Linked DNA regions of Arthrobacter crystallopoietes. The protein of the gene in region 1 binds, or shares a complex with, the protein of each later gene. Links are inferred from orthologs where the notes say so. Each region holds a gene or a part of one and is shown on either strand. Other genes may lie near its edges.

Region 1 (4,468 bases):
TGAAATCGAACCTGTACGCCACACAGTTCCACCCCGAACTCGACATCGACGGGCTGCTGACACGGATCTCCATCTACCGTTTTGCCGGGTACTTCCCGCCGGCCGAAGCGGCAAGGGTCATGGAAAGTGTCCGTGGAAGCGTGGTCACCGAGCCCCAGCACGTGCTGCGCAACTTCGTGCGGCGCTATCGGCGGCATTAACACTGCCGATGGGACCGGCGCGGGTCTGTGCCCTCGTGCCTCCGCGCGTCAGGCCTCTGCCGTGGCAAGGCGCTGGGATATGACGGTGGAGACGCCGTCCCCCCGCATGGTCACGCCGTAGAGAGCGTCGGCGACTTCCATGGTGCGCTTCTGGTGGGTGATGACGATGAGCTGGCTGGATTCGCGCAGCTCTTCGAAAATGGTGATCAGCCGCCCCAGGTTCGTGTCATCCAGGGCCGCCTCAACCTCATCCATCACGTAAAAGGGCGATGGCCTCGCCTTGAAGATCGCCACCAGAAGGGCTACCGCAGTCAATGAGCGCTCGCCGCCGGAGAGCAGCGAGAGGCGTTTGATTTTCTTGCCGGCCGGGCGTGCCTCGACTTCGATACCCGTGGTGAGCATGTCGTCCGGGTCCGTGAGCACCAGGCGTCCTTCACCACCGGGAAACAGCCGGCCGAAGACGCGTTCGAACTGTGCCGCCGTGTCATGGTAAGCCTCGGTGAAGACGCGTTCCACCCGCTCATCGACTTCCTTAATGATGTCCAGCAAGTCCTTGCGCGTGGCCTTGAGATCCTCCAGCTGGCCGCTGAGGTACTGGTGGCGTTCCTCCAACGCCGCAAACTCCTCCAGTGCCAGCGGGTTCACCTTGCCTAGGGAGGACAAGTCCCGTTGGGCCTTCTTCAGCCGCTTCTCCTGTTCTGCCCGGACAAACGGCACTCCCTCGATCACCGGGTTACCGTCTTCGTCCACCTCCGCGCGCAGGGCCGCCCATTTGTCGTTCGACGCCGCCGTGGCCACCGGAACCGGTTGGTCCGGCCCGTATTCAGCCACAAGGTGATCCGGCGTCAAGCCCAGTTCGTCGATCGCTTTCGTTTCAAGTGCCTCGATGCGCAGCCGCTGCTGGGCCCGCGCCATCTCATCGCGGTGGACGGAATCCGTCAGCTCCCGCAGCTCATTGGCGAGCGTGTCGGTCGAGGTGCGGACGGTGGCCAGTTCGCGCTCCCACGCCGCCCGGACCTCCTCCGCAGCATCACGTTCGCGTTCGGCCAGATCCACCGACACGTCCAGCCACGCCAGCACCTGTTTGACGCCCCGCGCGACGGCGGCGGCTTTGGCCGCCTGCACCTGGCGCTTGCGGGCCCGCTCGGCTGCCTGCGCCCGGGCGTGACGTTCCGTTGCCGCTGCCCGTTCCAGCGATGCGGCGCGGTTGCCGATGGCGTTCAACTGCTCCTCGCCCGAGCGCAGGGCAAGTCTGGCTTCCATCTCGCTCTGACGTGCCCTGGTGGCGGCGGCTGCGAGCGCGTCGCGCTCTTCAGTTGAGGGCTCGGATTCTGCAGGTGCTTCCTGGGCGGCGCCAAGCCGCTGGGTGATCTCTGCCAGTTTCTGCTGTTCAGTGGCAACGTTGGCCTCGGCAGCTTCAACCAGCCTGGCAAGCCGTTCACTCTCCCCCACGGCCGAGCGCAGCGTGGAGCCGAGATGGCCCAGCCGTTCAGCCACGGCCGCCAGCCTGGCGTCCGATTCGTTCAGTTGTTCCAGCGCCGCCTCTGCCCGGGCGCCGGTTTCTGCACGCCGCGCCGTCGCGGCTGCGATCGCAAACTTGGCCCGTTCTGCCCTGGCTGTGGCCTGTGCCAACCGTTGGCCCGTCTCCTCCACCGCAGCCTGCACCTCCAGCAGACTCGGCCGGCCGGCCGAGCCGCCGCGAGCGCCATAAACACTGAAGACCTCGCCTGCCTTGGTGACCGCGGTCAGCTCCGGACGGGCGGAAACGGCTTCCGCAGCCCCGGCGAGATCCTCAACGACGACGACGGAAGCCAGAAAGGCGCGTACCGCTGCGGCTTCTTCCTTCAACGTGACTAGAGAGAGGGCACGGACCGCGTCGCCCGGCAGGGCCAGGTCACCCGGGGCCTGATCCGCGGAAGCCTGGTTGGCAGGGGCAGGATCCGCAGGGGCGAAATGACCCGTCCGGGCGAAGACAAGCTCAATCCGGCCCGCGTCCTCGCTCTTCATCAACTCCAGCGCTTGCACCCCGGCAACCCGGTCGGCAACGACAACCGCTTCGGCGCTGCTTCCCAGGGCCGCGGCTATCGCGGGTTCGTACCCGGGTTCCACCGAGATCAGTTCTGCCAGCGCGCCCAAGACTCCCTGTGAACCAGAGGCCAGCAGAGCCTCGCTGCCGTCCCGTCGGTCCAGGCCTACTTCCAGTGCTTCCTTTCGGGCTGACAGCGCATCACGCTCACGTTCGGCTTCCCGTTCCTCCGCGACAAGGGATTCGAGTTCTTCCTCGATGGCATCCAGCTCCTGCGATGCCTGCTCGTATTCGGCGTCGAGGCCCTCTTCCCCTTCCTCCACGCCGGCGACCTGTGATTCCAGCGCGCTGAACTCGGTCTGCGCCTTCCGACGTCGTTCCTCGCCCTCACCGATCGAGGCACGCAGGCGTCCCAGTTCAGCTTCCGCTGACTCCACCCGCGAGCGGGCCGCCGCCACCTGTCCGGCGAGCTTCGCGAGACCTTCCCTGCGGTCTGCTGCCGCCCGGAGGATGGCGGTCAGGCGTTGGTCTTCGGCGGCGGCGCTGGCTTCCGCGTCGGCGCGGGCCTGCACTGCGTCCTCCAGGGCTTCCCTGCGGTCCTCCAGTTCGAACTCAAGCTCCGCCTGCTCTTCGCGCACCTGTGCGGCTTGCTGTTCCAGCTGGTCCGGATCCCGTCCGGTTTCGGGTTCCGCATCCGCATTGCCGAGCAGCCGGCGTCGTTCATTGGCCAGGTTGCCGAGTGATCTGAACCGTTCGCGGACGGAAGAAAGCTGGTACCAGGCATCCCGGGCGGCATTCAGCGTCGGTGTAGTCTCTGCCGCCAGCCGTTCCAGTTCCGCGAGCCGCCGCCGTCCGGTCTCGAGGGTCCGTTCCACCTCGGCCTGCCTGGCTTTCATCGCGGCTTCGTCCGCCACTTCCTGAGCCAGGGCAGCGGTCAACTGGACCAAGTCATCTGCCAGCAGACGCGCCCGCGCATCCCGGACCTCGAACTGCACCTGCTGGGCGCGGCGGGCCACCTCGGCCTGTTTTCCCAGCGGGGTCAATTGCCGCCGGAGCTCCCCGGTGAGATCGGTCAGGCGCGCGAGATTGGCCTGCATCGACTCCAGCTTCCGGACCGTCTTTTCCTTACGCCTTCGGTGCTTGAGGATTCCCGCGGCTTCCTCGACGAACCCCCGGCGGTCATCCGGAGTGGCATGCAGGATGCGGTCCAGCTGGCCCTGGCCCACGATCACGTGCATCTCGCGACCAAGGCCGGAATCGCTGAGCAGTTCCTGGATGTCCAGCAGTCGACAGTTGCTGCCGTTGATGGCATATTCGGAGCCGCCGGTGCGGAAAAGCGTGCGCGAAATGGTGACTTCGGCGTATTCGATGGGCAAGGCGCCGTCGGCATTGTCTATGGTCAGGGAGACCTGGGCACGGCCCAGCGGCGAACGCCCAGAGGTCCCTGCGAAGATGACGTCTTCCATCTTGCCGCCGCGCAGAGTCTTGGCACCTTGTTCGCCCATGACCCAGGCCAGGGCGTCGACGACGTTGGATTTGCCGGACCCGTTGGGCCCGACGACGGCCGTGACACCGGGCTCGAAATCGAAGGTCGTGGCAGACGCAAAAGACTTGAAGCCGCGCACAGTCAGAGATTTCAGATGCAAATTGTGTCTCCCGCAGCACTTTTTCCTTGAAACAATCTATCGTGTTTCCTATGCAGACCGCGGCAAGAAGGGGCGGTAGTGTGCGCAAGCAGGCCTCCCGGGTCTGTTGTGGAGGAGCGGTTAATCACATATGCATGCCGGACGGTGCATGTGCGGGAACGGCCGCATTAGGTGCATAGTTAAGGTTTCGGGGTGCATCACAGGCGCGGACCGGTGCCGCGGACAGAAACACGAATAAAGGCTGGATATTGATCGGTAACGCGACGTTTCGACATGACAACACGGCACTGCTGGCCGTCACAAGTGTGGAGGCGCCGGTAGTCGTCAGTTCCGCGGAGTTCGACGAGCGCCTAGCCCCCAGCCTCAAGCGTCTGCGCCTTTCCAAGCGTCTGCTCGAGCGTGTCGCCGGAGTGTCCGAACGCCGCTGGTGGTCGCCGGGCACAAGTTTCGACGATGCCGCCATTGAAGCCGGCGCCAAAGCCATGGCCGAAGCCGGCATCGAGCCGGACGAAATCGGTCTCCTGATCAATACTTCGGTGACCCGCAAGAACCTCGAGCCTTCCGTGGCGGTCAAGATCCACCACAGCTTGGGTTTA
Region 2 (3,177 bases), 680 kb from region 1 along the record:
TTCGGGAGCCCGTCCGCGAGGCCGCGGCACCGGCACGCGACTCAGAACTGGCGACCTCCCGCCAGTAGCAGTCCCACGAACCCGCGAACCTGGGTTCCACACCGACGGCGGTACGTGCCTTCCCGGCGCGTGCCGCCGTCGGTGTTTCGTCGTCCGTCTCTGGCGATCCAGGCAATTGTCACAAGGGTTGGGAAGTGTAAACCTTAGACCTCTACTTGAAGCTAAAGGCTCGCCGGTGACGCTTGGCATATTCGGGAAATGACAGCATCGTGACTGTAACCTTGTCTGGAAGAAGAACAGCCGCGAAACGATGGAAGCTGGGATAGATACGTGAGTAGCGAACAGGGTTCGACGACTCTGCAGGAAGCGGAAGACGCGGTCATGGGCCCCACCGGCCGGCCGCTCACTGAATTTCCCGAGCCACCCGTGCTGACCTCACACGGACCAGCCCGGATCATCGCCATGGTCAACCAGAAGGGCGGCGTCGGCAAGACCACGTCGACCATCAATCTGGGCGCCGCGCTGGCCGAGGCCGGGCGGCGTGTCCTGCTGGTGGATTTCGATCCCCAAGGAGCCCTTTCCGCCGGGCTGGGTACTAACCCGCACGAGTTGGACCTCACCGTCTATAACGTGTTGATGGACCGCAAGGCCGATATCCAGGAGGCCATCCAGAGCACGGACTTCGAAAACATTGATCTCTTGCCGGCCAACATCGACCTTTCCGCGGCGGAAGTCCAGTTGGTCAACGAGGTCGCCCGCGAACAGGTGCTGGACCGGGCGCTGCGTAAGGTCGAAGACGATTACGACGTGATCCTGATCGACTGCCAGCCCTCGCTGGGCCTGCTCACCGTCAACGCCCTGACCGCCGCCCATGGCGTGATCATCCCGCTGATCTGCGAGTTTTTCGCCCTGCGGGCCGTGGCACTGCTGGTGGAAACCATCGAGAAGGTCCAGGACCGGCTGAACCCGCGCCTGCAGATCGACGGCGTGCTCGCCACTATGTACGACGCCCGCACCCTGCACAGCCGCGAGGTCATCGGCCGGCTGCTCGAAGCTTTCGGCGACAAGGTCTTCGAGACCGTCATCAAGCGCACGATCAAATTTGCCGACGCCACGGTGGCCGCGGAGCCGATCACCAGTTATGCCGGCAACCACGCGGGGGCCGGTGCCTACCGCCAGCTGGCCAGGGAGCTGATCGCCCGCGGCGGCGCACCCTGATGACTGACGCGGGACCGGCGGCGGAGACGCTGGCGGCACCGCGGGCCGAGGGCCGTCCCGGTTTCGAAGTACGGTTGGACAATTTCAGCGGCCCCTTCGACCTGCTGCTGGGCCTGATCTCCAAACATGAGATGGATATCACCGAGGTCGCACTGGCCCGGGTCACGGACGAGTTCATTTCCTACACCCGTCGCCTGCAGGAGTCCGGCCAGGACTGGGCGCTGGACGAAGCCAGCGAATTCCTCGTTATCGCCGCGACCTTGTTGGATCTCAAGGCGGCACGGTTGCTGCCCACTGGCGAAGTGGAGGACGACGAGGACATCGCCCTGCTCGAAGCCAGGGACCTGCTCTTTGCCCGCCTGCTGCAGTACAAGGCGTTCAAGCAGATTGCCGCGCTGATGGGACGCTGGCTGGAGGAAGAAGCTGCCCGCTACCCGCGCCAAGTCAGTCTGGAGCCGCAGTTCGCGGCGCTGCTGCCGGAGCTAATCTGGCGGACTTCGCTGGCGGACTTCGCCAAACTGGCGGGCAAGGCGCTGGAGCCGAAAGCACCAAAGCCCACGGAGGTGGGGCTGGCGCACCTGCATGCTCCGGCCGTCAGTGTGAAGGAGCAGGCGGCGATCATCGCGGACCGGCTCCAAGACGCCGGGCCGCTGTCCTTCCGGGCGCTGACCGCGGATGCTGCCGACACCACGGTGGTGGTCGCCCGCTTCCTGGCCCTGCTGGAAATGTTCCGCGACGCAGTCATCGCCTTTGACCAGGCGTCGCCGCTGGGGGATCTGACGGTGCGTTGGACCGGACCCGACAGGGACTGGAGTACCGAACGGCTTAGCGAGGAATACGAAGATGTGCCGGCGCCCGGGTCCGTCCCCGGGGACGGACCCGTTCCCGCCGCGGCCGGAAAGGAAGGGCAGGATGACTGACAGAGCCGATGCCGCGCCGTTGGCCGCGGAAGAATCCGGCGCGGATCTGCAGTCCCTCCCCGGCGGCCCCCGAGCTGCCCTCGAAGCGGTACTGATGGTCATCGATGAGCCGGCCACCGACGTCGAACTGGCCACCGCCCTGGGTCTGCCAATTGCCGAAGTCCGGACGCTGCTGGTGCAGCTCCAAAGGGATTACGACGGCGCGGGCTCTCCGGACGGTTCACCCCGGGGATTCGAACTGCGCAGCATTGCCGGCGGCTGGCGGATCTTCTCGCGCAGTGATTTTGCCGACATCGTATCCGGCTTCATCCTGGAGGGACAGACTGCCCGTTTGACCCAGGCCGCGTTGGAGACGCTGGCCGTGATTGCCTACCGCCAGCCGGTGTCCAGGGCGCGGGTTTCGGCCATCCGCGGCGTGAATGTGGACTCGGTGGTGCGGACCCTCGTCCAGCGTGGTCTGATTGAGGATGCGGGCACGGATCCGGAGACAGGAGGCCTCCTGTACAAGACCACCTCGTATTTTCTGGAAAGATTGGGTATAGGAAATGTTTCCGAGCTGCCCAAACTGGCACCGCATCTGCCGGGGCTGGAAAATTTGGCAGACATCGACGACTCCGATATCTAAGACTGACTCTCGCTAGTTCTAAGGACAGACCATGACACAGGCGCCCCGATCCGGTTCCGGCCGCAACAACCCACGCGGCGGCGGCAAGGGCCCCCGGCAGTCAGGCAAACCCGGTGGCGGTTTCTCCGGCGGCGCCGGCAAGGGCCGCTCCGGGAAGTCCTTCGGCAAGCCGCAGGACGGGCCCCAGGCCGGCAAACCGCGCCCGGGCCAGTCCGCCGGCGCCAAGCCGGGTTCAGCCGCAGGCCGCAAGCCCGGCGCCTCTGCGGGTCGGAAGCCCGGCCCCAACGCCGCGTCCGCCGGGCCGCGCGCCTACGGCAAGGAGCGTTTCGGCCAGAACCTCGGTCCGGTAAATAACCGCCCGAAGAAGGCCAAGACGCCCAGAACCGGGCACGGCGAGACCTCCGATCAGCATGA

Evidence for each region. Proteins that work in one complex are often made in the same cells at the same time.
Region 2: the proteins of smc (region 1) and J5251_RS13350 are in contact, whole or in part, in a crystal structure (PDB 3ZGX), measured with the Bacillus subtilis proteins. The link is inferred for Arthrobacter crystallopoietes from one-to-one orthologs.

Annotation. Positions count from the first base shown.
Region 1 is NZ_CP072014.1:3,585,513-3,589,980, forward strand. The notes cover bases 49-4,256. They hold smc (chromosome segregation protein SMC), read right to left. Parts: upstream 3,873-4,256; coding sequence 249-3,872; downstream 49-248. Other genes in these bases: J5251_RS16405 (glutamine amidotransferase), read left to right, coding at 49-200; J5251_RS16415 (3-oxoacyl-ACP synthase III), read left to right, coding at 4,121-4,256. Also shown: more of J5251_RS16405, read left to right, coding at 1-48; more of J5251_RS16415, read left to right, coding at 4,257-4,468. UniProt on the Bacillus subtilis protein: Required for chromosome condensation and partitioning.
Region 2 is NZ_CP072014.1:2,907,181-2,910,357, forward strand. What follows is about bases 213-3,177. They hold J5251_RS13350 (segregation and condensation protein A), read left to right. Parts: upstream 213-1,217; coding sequence 1,218-2,138; downstream 2,139-3,177. Other genes in these bases: J5251_RS13345 (ParA family protein), read left to right, coding at 331-1,218; scpB (SMC-Scp complex subunit ScpB), read left to right, coding at 2,131-2,763; J5251_RS13360 (pseudouridine synthase), read left to right, coding at 2,795-3,177. Also shown: J5251_RS13340 (cation:dicarboxylate symporter family transporter), read left to right, coding at 1-68. UniProt on the Bacillus subtilis protein: Participates in chromosomal partition during cell division. May act via the formation of a condensin-like complex containing Smc and ScpB that pull DNA away from mid-cell into both cell halves.